Regions from separate parts of the Virgibacillus ihumii genome, predicted to be linked through region 2. Evidence: predicted binding sites of a transcription regulator. Region 2 holds the regulator's gene; the other holds the start of a gene.
What was found. The regulator LexA, encoded in region 2, represses DNA repair genes until DNA is damaged. The targets are predictions, from matches to a motif close to CGAACATATGTTCG.

Region 1: HUX68_RS04305 (DNA polymerase IV) is a predicted target of LexA. The motif match lies at 5,621-5,634, and genes of this name have one in related genera.

The regions. Positions count from the first base shown of each region.
Region 1 covers NZ_CACVAN010000001.1:870,645-878,635, reverse strand. The annotation lists partial or broken gene HUX68_RS04330 (ATP-binding cassette domain-containing protein) at 1-1,522, shown strand, start outside; gene HUX68_RS04325 (DinB family protein) at 1,832-2,350, shown strand; gene HUX68_RS19520 (DUF4260 family protein) at 2,450-2,515, shown strand; gene HUX68_RS04315 (S66 family peptidase) at 2,697-3,728, shown strand; gene HUX68_RS04310 (formate/nitrite transporter family protein) at 4,549-5,403, shown strand; gene HUX68_RS04305 (DNA polymerase IV) at 5,650-6,894, shown strand; gene argC (N-acetyl-gamma-glutamyl-phosphate reductase) at 7,126-7,991, shown strand, end outside.
Region 2 covers NZ_CACVAN010000001.1:660,615-668,605, reverse strand. The annotation lists gene HUX68_RS03250 (Na(+)/H(+) antiporter subunit B) at 1-89, opposite strand, end outside; gene HUX68_RS03245 (cytochrome c biogenesis CcdA family protein) at 158-865, opposite strand; gene HUX68_RS03240 (YneF family protein) at 1,026-1,247, opposite strand; gene sirA (sporulation inhibitor of replication protein SirA) at 1,293-1,751, opposite strand; gene tkt (transketolase) at 1,888-3,891, opposite strand; gene HUX68_RS03225 (DUF896 domain-containing protein) at 4,039-4,272, opposite strand; gene HUX68_RS03220 (YneB family resolvase-like protein) at 4,450-5,088, opposite strand; gene lexA (transcriptional repressor LexA) at 5,369-5,992, shown strand; gene HUX68_RS03210 (YeeE/YedE family protein) at 6,048-7,292, opposite strand; gene HUX68_RS03205 (DUF1540 domain-containing protein) at 7,668-7,823, opposite strand.

The sequences.
Region 1 (7,991 bases), 210 kb from region 2:
GAGATCAATCAATTATCGAATAATGTTAAGAAATATATCACCTTAACACATTGCACGGCATGCAATGGAACTCGATTAAATCAAGAAGTATTAAATTGTAAAATTAATGGTTATAACATTGCGCAGCTCGCTGCGATGGAAGTAGGAGAACTGATAAAGGTAATAGATACCATAAAGGATCCAGTAGCAAGACCGATTATTTCCAATATTGCAGGTCGATTACATCATCTCATGGACATGGGACTTTATTATCTTACGCTAAACCGTGAAACTTCAACTTTATCGGGCGGTGAATCTCAGCGCGTTAAAATGATACGACATCTTAACAGCAGTTTGACGGACATGATTTACATTTTCGATGAACCAAGTATTGGATTGCATCCCCGTGATGTACACAGACTCAATCGGATGCTGCAAGAACTCCGGGACAAAGGGAATACCGTAATTGTGGTAGAACATGACCGGGATGTGATTGAGATCGCTGATTATATTGTAGATATTGGACCAGAGGCAGGTACAAATGGAGGCGAAATTGTTTATGAAGGAAATGTGCTTGGGTTATACGATGCTGAAACATTAACCGGGAGATATATGAGGGCTGAACAACCGATAAAAACGGAAACCCGCGAACATAATGGATACCTTCCCATTGTCGAAGCCTCAAAACACAACCTAAAGAACGTGACTGTTGATATTCCTTGCGGAGTGCTTACAGCAATTACCGGAGTGGCAGGTTCGGGGAAAAGTACATTGATTTTTGATGAGTTTGTGGCACAGCATCCAGATGCCATTGTGATCAACCAAAAGCCTGTAGGTACCTCAATTCGATCAAACCCTGCGACATATACGGGCATTATGGATGCTATCAGAGATTCGTTAGCATGCCAACAAGGTAAGTAAATCACTTTTTAGTTTTAATGCAAAAGGGGCCTGCCCGGAATGCCAGGGGAACGGATTTATTTATACGGACCTTGCGTTTCTTGAAGGTATGAGAACCACTTGTGAAACCTGTCATGGTAAACGGTTTAAAGATGAGGTGCTTCAATATAAGTTAGATGAAAAATCCATCTCAGATATTTTAGACATGACAGTAATTGAGGGACTTCAATTTTTCGATAGAGAAGATATTTGCCGTACATTACAGGCACTACATGATGTTGGAATAGACTATCTAACACTGGGACAACCTCTAAGCACTCTTTCAGGAGGAGAATGCCAGCGGGTTAAACTTGCTGGCGAGTTGCACAAAGGGGGAAATGTCTATATTTTGGATGAACCCACCACAGGTCTGCATATGTCGGACATCACCAACTTGTTGGACATTTTAAATCGTCTGGTTGAAAACGGAAGTTCTGTAATGGTGATTGAACATAACATGGATGTCATAAAACAAGCGGATTGGATTATCGACCTCGGCCCTGATGGAGGAATCAAAGGTGGGGAAGTTATGTTTGAAGGTACTCCCAAGCAAATGTCAGGGGAAGGTCAAACATTAACAGCACGGTATCTCAGAGAAAACTAACCAGTATTCCACAAAAGGGCGCTAATCTCTAATAAGGATTGGCGTTGATATTGCATCATGGGATATAAACAATTCGAGGGCGAGAATGAAGAACAATTAAATTTAGAAATGAAACGTATTCAGAATTTGTTTTTCGATTCATTGATTGAGTTTAAACAGCTAATTGACATAGATCCACACTAATTAAAAATAGGTTGCGTTTCTTGTATGTTCAAATTAAATTATACCATATATTTTCACAAACTATCAGTCTTTATTTTTTCTTTTTTATTGGTATTATTGTGCATACCATAGAATGGAGGTAGATGGGTGATTGATTATAAAATAAAAACAAAAGAAAACTTTACTGAAAAAGTAGGGGAACTAGTATGGATGCTTGAACATTCGAGGGAAATTACATGGAGTGAAGTCTCTAATTTAAACCAAAGCGATTTAGATTACTTACCAAATGATAATTCAAATTCAATTGGTTCTCTTTTATCACATATTGCCTCAATTGAGTATGTTCATCAAATTATTTCGTTTGAAAAAAGAGATTTAACAAAAGATGAATACCTAAAAAGGGGAACATCTCTGGAGTTAGGAGATAAGGCAAGAGAAGTGATTAAAAATCATTCTATTGATTATTATTTAGATGAATTAACACAAGTTAGAGAAAATACAATAACCCATCTTAAATCCAAGGATGATAACTGGTTATTTGAGGAGAATAAATGGGATAATGGCGTACCTTATAACAATTATTATCTATGGTTTCATGTTATGGAAGACGAAATCAACCATCGTGGACAGATCAGAACAATCAAAAGATTGTTGGGAAATAGGTAAACCTTGTTCAACTATACGATCGGGCGTCATTCCGCAATAAGCCTTGGCGCCCAATACATACGCAAGTTCTAAGCTATATTTCTTTAATGTTATTTTGCAATTTGGGTAGCCCATATTGGGATGGATAGAATGCTTGCCTATGGATTGAAATATCCACAGTTTTAGGATACTCATTTGAAAAGTATCTGAGTGGTTTTTATTTATACGAACGGGCGCAAGAATTGTAAATGAGTTCAGGAAATGAATAAAGGATCAATTAGGTTTGCTGAAAAGATAGGGATGAGACAGAAGATGCTAAAATGGATCAAGATTATGAAATTATGCATTTTAGGAAGGTGGGGTTGATTTGTTAATAAAACCAAACAAATTGCAAAAGGGAGATAAAGTTGCGACAGTAAGTCCCTCTTGGGGAGGGGCAGGGGACGCAGAACTTAGATGGCGGTATGAGCAAGGTGTAAAGAGGTTGGAAAATATTTTTGGACTTGAGGTTGTTCCAATGCCCAATAGTTTGAAAGGTTCTGATTATATTTATGAGAATCCACAGTCACGTGCCGAAGATTTAATGGAGGCGTTTAAGGATAAAAGCATTAAAGGAATCATTGCTAATATTGGTGGTGAAGATAGTATTCGTTTACTACCGTATATTGAATTCGATGTAATTCGTGAAAATCCTAAAATTTTTATGGGCTATTCCGACGTGACAGTTTCTCATTTGTTTTGTCTTAAAGCAGGAGTAAGTTCCTTTTACGGTCCAGCCATTTTGACGGATTTTGCTGAAAACGTTGAAATGGATCCCTATACTATTGAAATGTTGAAACGCACACTTTTTTCTGATGAAGTTATTGGTGAAATCAACCCTGCCCAAAAATGGACGAGTGAACATTTGGAATGGGATGCAGTAAATAAAAATCAACGACGAACAATGCAACTAAATACAGGATATGAAGTGCTGCACGGATCTGGAGTTGCACAAGGGAGACTTATTGGCGGTTGCATCGACGTTTTGGAGTTCGCAAAAAGTACAGAAATCTGGCCAGAACCAAAATATTGGGAGGATAGCATTCTCTTTTTTGAAACCTCCGAAGAGAAACCGGAACCCGATCTTATAAAATATTGGCTTCGTAATTATGCCGCACAGGGCATACTGCAAAAGGCAAGCGGTTTAATCTTCGGCAAACCAATGGATGAGAGGTATTATGAATTATATAAAGAAGTCATTCATCAGGTTATGAGGGAAAATAATTTAGAAAACTTACCTGTTCTTTATAACCTGAATTTCGGTCATACTGAGCCAAAATTAGTTTTGCCGTATGGTGCAATGGCGGAGATTGATTGTTCCAAGAAAACTTTTTCAATTCTGGAAAACGGAGTTAAGTAGTGTAGAATATAATCAAACTTGATATTCATCCAAAAAGCCAGTTTTCTGGTGATTATCCTTAATGCTATGCGGCTAAAGAGCTTTAACCGCAAAAACATGAAAAAAGCGCAAAAACTTTATACGGCTCCAGCACATGCTTAAGCATGACGCAAGAGGAAAATACGTGAAAGACAACATACGCAAAACAGCAGATGTATTAGTAAGAACTAGCCATTCACTTGTAGCGAGTCTTGTAGGGCCTGTGCTTGTATGAGCTAATAAGTAAATTTATCCGGAAAAAATAGACATTATTTTTCAGCAAACACCAACAAGACAGGATAAATAGTAAGGGAAATATCGTACGTTTAGACGTAGAAATAAATGGGGATATTACAACAATGAATCTATATAGACGGTGGCGCGGGAAAATGGAGCGCCGATAGAGGAATATGACAAGAAAGATTAAGCCTTTGATTCAGTTAGAGGAAACGGCGAGATAAAACCAGCTGATTAAGCTGGCTTATTCAAACAAAGATCATGAATTAGAAGAAAAAAGAAATTTTAATGATTAAAGTTTGAAAGAGATAAGCTCTTCCCAGAAATAGAGGAGAAAGGGTTTTTGTCAGACAAAAATTCACAATAGCCACTTGTCCATTTTTACCGGGGGAACAAATCAAACGTCATAAAGTCGTCATGGGTTGCTTTTCGGAATGTAGGAAGATGGCATTTAATTAACAGCTAAACTTTGAATAACGGTGACTCCCTTTTTCAGTTCACAGAATTTCTAATTACTTAAATCAATCCAGCTAGCTCAGACCCCAAACAGATCGGAGGCAACCTTATGGGAGACAAAGACAACCAGGAATTATCGCACCAAGCCAACAGCACACCAAAGGAAGTTGAAAGGCAGTTTTTTCTTCCATCACAGGTTATGCGGACGTTCGGTGAAAAAGGGAAAGAGCATCTTAATAAAAATATGCCATCCCAGTTCATTCTGTCTTTAGCAGCCGGATCATTTATGACCTTTGGGGCTGTTTTTTCGGTATTGCTTTCTCTCGGCGTTGATGCTAAAGGACTGGCCTATTTATTGCAGGGACTTGGATTTGCAACAGGTTATCTAATGGTATTTATATCAGGATCTGTTTTGTTTACCGAAGTGAATGTGCTTTTGCCAACATATTATTTGCAAAAATCTTATTGGAAGAAACATAAATACCTTAAATTCTGGGTTGCAACCTATATTGGCAACATTGCAGGCGCGTTGTTTGTTGCCCTGTTAATAATTGGTTCAGGCTCCATGACACCTGAATTCACGAAAGGACTTGAAACCCTTCTTGGTCATAAAATGCAATTTGCTGAGCATGGTTGGATTGGCTGGATTCAGGTCGTTTTGTCGGGGATCGTCGCCAATTGGCTTATTGGCATGGCTGCTTTTTTAACAACCTCGGCCAGAGATATGATCGGCAAAATTATGGGCACAGCGTTGCCTGTTACCCTTTTTGTGGCAGGTAACTTTCAGCACAGCGCGGCAAATATGGGCTATTTTAGCCTTGGTCTATTTGCATCCGACAACTATGAATGGTATGAATATTTATTATTTAATCTCATCCCGGCAAGTATTGGCAATATTATTGGTGGTGCCATCTTTATTTCCTTGCTCTTTTCTTATGCATATCGGAAAGAGATCCGGAGATAAAATCGGATCAGACCGGCTGCCATAGTCGATAAACTTTGGAAGCTCGGTGACTGCCAATAAAACCCGTTTTGGATCAGGAGTTAACTCTTTATACAGTCGGGTAAGGACTGGCTTTTAAATGATACCATTATAAGGGGAAGTTTTGGATTTCCCATAAGGGAAGGTTTTCTAAAAAGTATTTCACGGTTATAATTTTCTTATGTTATAATTGGTAATACAAACGGATGTTCGCAGAGGGTGTTAGTCATGCAGCCTAAAAAAGGCAAGGTTATTTTTCATGTCGATATGAATTCGTTTTATGCTTCCGTGGAAATGGCCTATAATCCAAAATTGAAGGGGATACCTTTAGCTATTGCCGGCAATCCCGAAGAGCGAAAGGGAATTGTTGTAACGAGCAGCTACGAAGCGCGGGCCAAAGGTGTCAAAACAACGATGCCGTTATGGCAGGCAAGAAGGTTGTGTCCGGAACTGCGTGTGCTTCGTCCGAATTTCGATCGGTACCGGACTGCTTCACGGGAAATCTTCAAGATGATGGCTGAAATCACTCCTCTCGTTCAGCCGGTTTCCATTGATGAAGGGTATATGGATGTTACGGATAGTACGGAATTTGGAACCCCGCTGGAGATTGCTGATAATCTGCAGTCCAGGATTAATCGTGAATTGGATTTGCCAAGCAGTATTGGCATCGCTCCGAATAAGTTTTTGGCGAAGATGGCTTCTGACATGAAGAAGCCAATGGGAATTACTGTATTACGCAAACGTGACCTGCCGTACAAACTTTGGCCGTTGCCAATTGCAGAAATGTATGGAGTAGGTGAAAAAACTGCCGAAAAATTGCAAGCAGTTAATATCAATACCATTGGAGATCTGGCAAAGGGGAAACTATATCAACTAAAACAGGTGCTCGGAATAAACGGTGAACGTTTGCAGAACAGAGCCAACGGTATTGATACAAGGGCAGTGGATCCGGAAGCTGTACATGAATTCAAAAGTATTGGCAGCTCACAAACATTGCCGGCTGATACAACAGATGATACCGAGATTCGGCAGTTGATGGGCAAGCTTGCTGATAATGTGGAGCGGCGCATGAAACGGAAACAGGCTGCAGGAAGAAGTATTCAGATTACCATCCGCTACTATGACCGGAAAACCATTACCCGGAGCAAAAAGCTGCAGACCTATATTGAAAACAAGGACGACATTCTGTATTTTGCTAATGAATTACTGCATAAGCACTGGAATCTGGAGCCGATCCGCCTGCTGGGAATTACTGTTCAAGACGTGGAAGAAAAGCAGTATATTGCTAAGCAATTGGATTTGTTTACGTATGAAAAAGAAGCGGATAAAGAAAAATTGTACGACACCATCGAAAAGCTGACCCAAAAATACGGGAAAAGTACCTTCAAACAATTAAAAAACGATGAAAAAGACGATCAACAGCCAAGAACAAGCTTTCAAAAAGATTTTTTGGATGATTATCGCAAAAAATAGCAAGGTTATTGGTAGAAAATTTCCATAAAAACTGTCTCGCTCACTATGTAATGAAGTGTTAATCAAATACTATAATTGATCTTCCTAAGGACATAGATTCGGAATACGATCCGAGTCTATGTCCTTTTTAGTTTGCATGTAATATCTTATAAAATTATTTAAATTTATTGTTGAATAATTATGCAATAATATGTATAATTATTCTCAAATCATTTTACGGGGGAGATATTCATGAAGGTAGGAATTATCGGTGCAAGCGGTTATGGCGGTGTAGAATTAATCCGCAACTTGCATAACCATCCAAAGGTTTCACTTGAGTTGCTGGTTTCCAGTTCGACACAGGGCGAACAGCTCACGGATCAATTTCCACAGTTGCACAATATTATGGAGCTGCCACTGAATGGATTTAATGAAAATGAAATAAGTTCACGGGTTGATATTTTATTTTTTGCAACTCCAGCCGGTGTAGCCAAGGATCATGCCCCCGGTTTTGTAGAAAAAGGAATTCAATGTATTGATTTATCAGGAGATTTTCGATTGAAGCGCGGAAGTTTATACGAAGAATGGTATAAAGATGCACCAGCCCCGCAAGAATATCTCGACATGGCAATTTATGGGCTTCCTGAATTATATCGGGATGAAATTAGTAAGGGTAATTTTATTTCAAACCCTGGCTGTTATCCAACGGCAGCATTACTTGGGATGGCTCCATTGTTGAAATCAAATTTGGTGAATTATTCCACACCGGTTATTGTTGACGGAAAAACAGGCGTTTCCGGAGCTGGAAGGAAGCCAGCAAAGGGGATGATGTTTTCGGAGATTAATGAGAATACGAAAGCATATAAGCCTGGAAGTCACCGGCATGCACCCGAAATGGAACAGATTGCTGCGGATATATCTGGCAAAGAGTCAGCGGTTATTTTTAATCCGCACCTTGTTCCGATGACTAGAGGGATTTTATGTACGATATACATACAGTTGAATGAGACGATCAAAAATGTGGCAGTCAATCAACTGTACGAAAATTTTTATCAGGATGATTTTTTTGTAAGGGTGCGTCCTGAAAAAAGTTTACCCGCAACTAAAGATGTCTATGG
Region 2 (7,991 bases):
GCCAGCAACAAGTAAATCGAAAAACCAAGCAAAATGAAAACGATAATCGATGTTGTTGTCCGCAAAATAAGATCGTTTGGTTTGTACATAGTGAAGCTCCTTTTTAAACGGTATCTGCTAATTAAAGTGTAATATAATGATTAAAAAAAATCTACTTTTAAAAGCCTGTGAAACCAAACCACCCGGCTAGAAATGCCGTTAATTTGCCCATCCAATTAAAGAAAAGTGCAATTCCCATAAAAATCATGAGATAACCGCCGACCTTAACAATCTTCGCACTGTTTCGTTTAATCCACCCCAATTTTCCAATGAAGAATGACAGAATGAAAAATGGTATGGAAAAACCAAGAATATAACTGATCATCATGACCATTCCCAGATCAGGATTTGTAGCGGTAAGTGATAGAACCACCATGAGAATCGGTCCCATACACGGTGTCCACCCCAGCGAGAACGCCAAACCAATCAAAAACGAGCCGGCAAATCCGGCCGGACGATTTTTAAAGGTGATTTTTTTATCCTTCATAAGGAATTCAAAGTTCAATATACCCACAATGACAAAACCGAAAAATACGATGACAAGCGCACCGACTTGCCGGATAATGTCTTGATAGTCGTCAAGGAAATCCGAAAACACATTGGATGTATATCCCATTACGATAAAAATACACGAAAAGCCAAGCAAAAAGAACAAGGTATGCAGCATGCTTTTCCGGTTAAGCATTTTGTTGTCTTCTTTAATCTCATTTACACTCATTCCGGTAATATAGGACAAAAATGCCGGATATAAAGGCAGCACACACGGCGAGATAAAAGATAACAAACCAGCACCAAATGCAATGAATATGTTGATTTCTTCCGACATCGTAAACCCCTCCCAACTCCTTCTTTCACCTATTTTAGCAGATGCAAACAAAATGGAAAGGAATTGATTTTGACAATAAACCGACACTTCGCTATACGAAAACACCCCTTGTTACCATTCCGAAACAAGGGGGTATGCACACATATAGTATAAGTGCTTGTTATTTGTTCTGCTGATTATTCATCGAACGCATCATCTGATTAATTTTCTTTTGTGATGGCTTCTGGCCCATCTGCATCATTAATGTACGAAGCATCTGTTCATTAATTGGTGGGTTTTTCTTCAAATAGTTCATCATATATTTTCGTGCGATGAAGAATCCAAGCGCAACACCGGCAATTAATGCAACGACAGCTATTAGTACAACCCAAATTACATCCATAGCAAACTTTCCTCCTTCGTGTTGTCCCTCATACAGTATAGTAAATCAAAGATAAGAATACAATACTTGTTCAGTCTTGTCCCTTTTTCTTTGAATTACCGGAGATAACCAACCGTAATGATCCACATTATTACTCATAATAAATAACACCGGCTGAAATAGTCGGAGTGCCGGAAACAGCAAATTTTCGGCATCATGCAATATCTCACTACGAAAGTTTATATGTTTTTGATGAATATGTAAAGAAATATATTGCATATCTTTCCAAATTTCCACGTTGCTTTCCTGCCAGCTCACATGTACATTATCAGATTTGTTGTGTGAAAGATGGGCAATCAGCTCTTTCTTAGGAAAAGGGTTTGTTATAAATTCAAACTGATTTTTTAGGTCTTCCCGGTTTTCTTCTATTTGATACGCTCTTAAAAAACGGTAAAGGATATGACTTTTATGAAAAAAATGATGCGCAAATTCTTCTTTTATCCAGTAAATGCTGTATTGATTCAACAAAATCCCTCCTCATTTACTTTCTATTATACGCATTTCATTTTTAAATTTTGTCATAACCCGTAGCAAATAAGCACTAGTTTTGTCAAAATATAAAAGATGACCTCCCTGAAGGAAGGCCATCCTGCAATATAGCTTAGTCTACATATGATTCGACTTGCTGCACTACATTTTCAACGGTGAAACCATATTCTTCCACCACTTTGTCACCTTTAGCTGAAGCACCGAATGTATCAATGCCAATCACTTTTCCGTTTTCACCAACATAACGTTCCCATCCAAATGGTGATGCCATTTCGATCGCAACACGATTCTTCACTTTCGGCAAAATCACATTGTTTTTATATGCCTGATCCTGGCTGTTAAAACGATCCCAGGACGGCATGCTGATAACATTCACATCAATACCTTTTTCTTTCAGTGCATCTTTTGCTTTGACAGCAAGCTGCACTTCAGAACCAGTCGCAAGTAGTAATGCATCAGGTGTTTCTTTATCTGATTTACTTACAACATAAGCACCTTTTTTGACACCTTCATATGCATTTTCCTGTGTACCTTTCAGTGTAGGCAGTCCCTGTCTGGTCAGTACCAGGGCCGTCGGCTTGTCTTCTGCCTCAAGTGCAAGTCTCCAGGCTGCCTGTACTTCATTTCCATCTGCAGGACGAATCAATGACAGGCCAGGCATTGCCCGGAGTGACGCCAACTGTTCGATTGGTTCGTGAGTTGGACCATCTTCCCCTACTGCAATCGAATCGTGTGTAAACACGTACGTCACTGGTGTATTCATAATTGCCGATAGACGAATTGCCGGGCGCATGTAGTCACTGAATACAAAGAAAGTACCGGCATATACTTTTAATCCGCCATGCAATGCCATTCCATTGGTTGCGGCAGCCATAGCAAATTCACGAACACCAAACCAGATGTTCTTACCTGCGTGATTTTGCAACGAAAAGTCTTCTTCATTTTTAACCGTTGTTTTGTTGGAACCTGCCAAATCTGCACTGCCCCCAAAGAAATACGGAACAGCTTTGGAAATTTCATTGAGTACCTCTCCTGAAGTGGCTCTGGTTGCTGCAGAATCTTTCCCGGCCTCATAGACGGGAAGATTTTCGTTCCAGTTTTCCGGCAGTTCACCTTTCATCGCAAGTTCCAGTTCCCTCGCAGCGTCGGGATATTTTTCTTTATAGGAAGCAAATAGAGCATTCCAATTATCCTCAGCGTCTGCTCCATCTTTTCCGATTTTTTCATTAAAGTCAGCATATACTTCTTCCGGCACATGAAAATCATCATGTGTCCATTTATAATATTCTTTTGTCAATTTTACTTCATCCGCACCAAGTGGAGCACCATGTGAAGCAGCAGAAGCCGATTTGTTTGGCGAACCATAGCCAATAACCGTTTTAACCTCGATTAACGTAGGTTGTTCCGTGTTTTCTTTTGCCTCTTTAATCGCATTGCGGATTTCCGTCAGATTATTACCATCTTCTACGCGAATAACCTGCCAGCCATATGCCTTGAAGCGGCTTTCCGTATCGTCGGAAAATGCACGATCCAAGTCACCGTCAAGCGAAATGTCATTGGAATCATACAACGCGATGAGTTTACCTAACCCCAAATGGCCTGCAAGGGATGCAGACTCATGTGAAATACCTTCCATCAGATCGCCGTCACTCACAATTGCGTACGTGTAATGGTCGACAATGTTGATATCCTCTTTATTATAAAGGGAAGCTAAGTGTGTCTCGGCCATCGCCATCCCTACTGACATAGCAAGTCCTTGTCCAAGTGGTCCTGTGGTTGCCTCTACACCATCTGTGTGATGAACCTCCGGGTGTCCTGGTGTTCTAGAGCCCCACTGACGGAATGATTTTAAATCATCAATCGTTACGTCATAACCGGACAGATGCAATAAACCGTATTGCAGCATGGAGCCATGACCAGCCGATAATACAAAACGGTCACGGTTAAACCATTTGGAGTTTTTCGGATTGTGGGTCATAAAGTCGGTCCATAACGTATAGGCCATAGGGGCAGCCCCCATCGGCAAGCCCGGGTGACCTGAATTGGCATTTTCAATAGCATCAATTGCCAAGGTACGAATTGTATTAATCGATAGTTGTTCTGTGTTCTGTGACAATGAAATTCCCCTTTCCGATTCAATTCTTGTTTGTATCCTTTTTTATTCTATAACGAAAACATACTCGTAACAAGTTTTTTCAGGAGCCCATTGATATATATGCTACGTCAAATCCGGAGCACCATTGGGACAATTACCAATAACCAATCAATGCTTTTTATTACGTTCCTGTAAATCCCGCACTTTTTTTGGTGTGACATCATTGCCTTCGCGGTCCATCACAGTCATCGACTTGAATTGATTTTTAAATGATTTGCGGACATTCTTCAAATATTCCTGTCTTAACTCTTTTTGTTCCGCTTTTTCAGCGTCAGTCAGTCCTGATTCTTTTGATTTTTTAGCAAGCTCATTTATACGATTCAATTTTTCTTTTGAAATCATGCAAACCCTCCTGGTCACTGCATATTGGATAAGCCCGGCATTCAACCCAAATTTGTAATGAGTGCCGAAGTCTTCCTTAATAAGGTATTGTTTCATTTATAATATCTGACATTAGAAAAAAGGCAAGAACATATTGGTGTTCCTGCCTCTCAATACTACCTTTTATATAGAGCAGATTCAAGAATTTACGTATTCCTGATATCTGCGATGAACTGTTGCTTTAGAAACGGAATAACCTAAATTATTAAGCCTGCGGGTTATTTCTTCGAAGGTCATTTCATTCTGTCTTAATTGAACGACTTCTTCAATTGGGAACACTACCCTTTCACGGCCGGGTGCCTGATTACGGTTGGTTAAATTTTGACCCGGATTAAAACCATCACGGACTGCCCGTTTCATACCGCGCCTGATTTTAGCATTTTGAAGTTTACGTTGATACTCTTCGACGATGCCGACAATTTGCAATACCATGGAATCAGATTCTGAAACTTCCACTTCTCCACCGTGTAAACTTGTATATATAGGCACTTTTAATTTCTGTAATTGATGAAATAGTGCAATTTTGGTATTTCCTCTGCCCAGTCTTGTTTCATCCTGTATCAGCAATATATCTGCTTGTCCATCTGAAAAATAATCAAGCATTTCAAAAATACCTTCTCTGTCAATCTCATAGCCGCTTTCCTGTTCTTCAATAGCTGTTATGATCGTAAAATTATTCCTGTTTGCCAATTTTATCAGTTCTTCCTTTTGTCTGGCTAAGGAGGTTTCCTGTGCCTTCTTGTTGGTACTTACCCTGCAATATATGACTGCTCTCATTGGAATAACTCCTTGTATTATGCACTTGTAACCATTGTAAAATATAAAAACACCAGCGCCAATGCAAAAGCAACTATATAAAATACATCTGTCTTCGTAATCTTTTCAAACATATTTATCAGTCCCTTCATCGTAAATTTAGAACCTCTGTTCGCATCTCTATATTTCATTATATACGAACAAATGATCTTGTCAACCTTTTTTCGAACGAATGTTTGCTTTCCCTAAATTTTAATGATAAACTATCATTAATAAATACTATGCGCGAGGTGTTTAATAGATGAACAAACTATCCAAGAGGCAGCAGGCAATACTCGACTATATAAAGGAACAGGTAAAAGAAAAAGGATATCCACCTTCCGTTCGTGAAATTGCAGTAGCTGTGGGACTTGCATCCAGTTCGACAGTACATGGCCATTTAGCCAGACTTGAAAGCAAGGGATTTATCAGAAGGGATCCAACAAAACCAAGAGCAATCGAAGTCTTGGATCTATCCGAAGATATGAACATACCGCAGGAAGAAGCACGCTATGCGCCAGTAATAGGTAAAGTAACAGCTGGTTTACCGATTACTGCTGTGGAAAATATTGAGGAATTTGTACCGCTGCCCAGTTCAAGTGCCGGACCAGATGACAATTTATTTGTTCTGGTCATAGAAGGTGAAAGTATGATTGAAGCTGGTATTTTGGATGGTGACATGGTGATTGTAAAACAGCAGAACACAGCACAAAATGGAGATATTGTTGTTGCCATGACGGAGGAGGACGAAGCAACGGTTAAACGATTCTTTAAGGAAAAGAACCATATTCGTCTGCAGCCGGAGAATGCTACAATGGACCCGCTCATCTATCCAAATGTAACAATACTTGGCAAGGTAATTGGATTATACCGAAATATTCACTAATTAAGAAAGCATCCGTCATTTTACTGCTGACGGATGCTTTTTCGTATCTATTAAACTAGCAAAATGTGTCTTTCGGCTTTGGTACCGACATGCCAAACAACGGTCGTAAATAAAGCGCGAGGAAAGTACCGGCAAGTGCCATAATCATCCAAACCCAACCATGAAGGCTGAATGAAGCAATCCCGCCAAAATACGCACCGATATTACATCCAAAGGCAATCCTTGAACCATACCCCATCAGGATACCGCCAATTACCGCAGCTGAAATTCGTTTCAATCCAATCTTTCTAAGCGTAAAAATACCTCCGGCAGTTGAAGCCAAAAAGGCGCCAAGAATAACGCCAAAGTCCAGGACACTTGTTGAGTGCATAAGAACAGATTGATCCAATGAAGCGGCACGTTCGCCGGACCAATAAACCCATTCGGTGACATCGATGCCGAAGAACATTGCTATTTTGGACCCCCACAGAGCAAAAGCAGATGTAACACCCCAAGGGGTACCTCTTACCAATAACGTTAATGCATTAAAAACCGCTAATAGAATTGCCGCAACCCATAACGGCCACGATCCACGCAGTATTCGAACCCAGCCTTTTTCACTTGGCACCGGCTTTATAACAGGTGGTGTTCGTTTTTTGTCAAAATAGTATGCAGCCCCGAAAATCAATCCAAAAAGAATGATCTGTACAGCCCAGGCACCAACATACCCCAAATCCGTACTGGTTGCCAGTGAAATTGCCGGAAATGATGGTGTTTCATTAACCCAAAAATTCCAATGCCATGCTCCCAGCACAGAACCAACAATAAATGCAAGCAGTGTTACGAACATTGCAGTACGACCTCCGCCAACCGCATATAGTGTTCCGGATGCACATCCACCGCCAAGCTGCATGCCTATTCCAAATATAAAAGCACCTACAACAACACTCGTTCCAACAGGGGAAACATATCCTGATGGGTCATTTCCGAAAAATCCTAATCCCATTGATAATATAGGAGCGAATAATGTACAGGCAACAGCCATCATAATCATGTGCGCACGCATTGCCTGCCCATTGCCAACTGACATTAGCCTTCTGAAAGCCGAGGTAAAACCAAAACGGGCATGAAATAGAGTAATACCCAAAAGCAGCCCGACCCACATTGTCATTGTATTCTTAAGCCCTGCAGTAGTCATAATTGCATAACTTAATAGTGCGATAATCATTATTCCGATTGTAATCTTCGTTTTTTGGGGAGACGGCAGAGATGGATGCTTCTCTCCACTCGCATCTTTCATGACATTACTTGGAATCGCCATAATTATAGCCTCCATTTCTCATAAATTTACTCGGAATTAATTTAAAGGCTAATACATCACTGCGTAAAAGTCAATAATGAAAATTTGTCATTAGAAAACTTGGTTTCACCAACCCTTTAGGTGACAGCCATAGTTTCACTTATCAGTAAGAAAGGATTTTATACTTTATTTGCCAACAAAAACCCTTTGAACAGTAAAATTCAAAGGATACAAGTTTATATTTATGTACGGAGTAGTTATTCATGATTTAAAGCTGTTCGAAATCTTGCAACTCCGTTAAGGACATTAACAATCATGCGTGCTGAAGAATATAAAATTCTCCAACACGCCCCTAATTAAAATTAGCTTTCATCTGAACTTGAAGTGACTTACTCTTTAACTTCTAGGTTCAAACGTTTTGCAATCGGTTTCCTCTGTTGTTCTGGCTTTCGACTGTTTGTGGGTAACAACATATATCCGGTCAGCGTTACAAATATTGCCATCGCCCCAATAAGTACAATTATTTACCTCGCAAAGTACATCCTTTGCCATTTTAACACCTCCTTCATCTTTATCATTGACAAACAAAACATAAAAAATAAAAACGATTAAATACTTTACTAATTATAATGTTTACTCAAATTAAAACACCGCGCAGATTATACTCTTTGCGGTGTTTCTAAATGGTTTATTTTTATACATTTCCATGCAAACTGACAA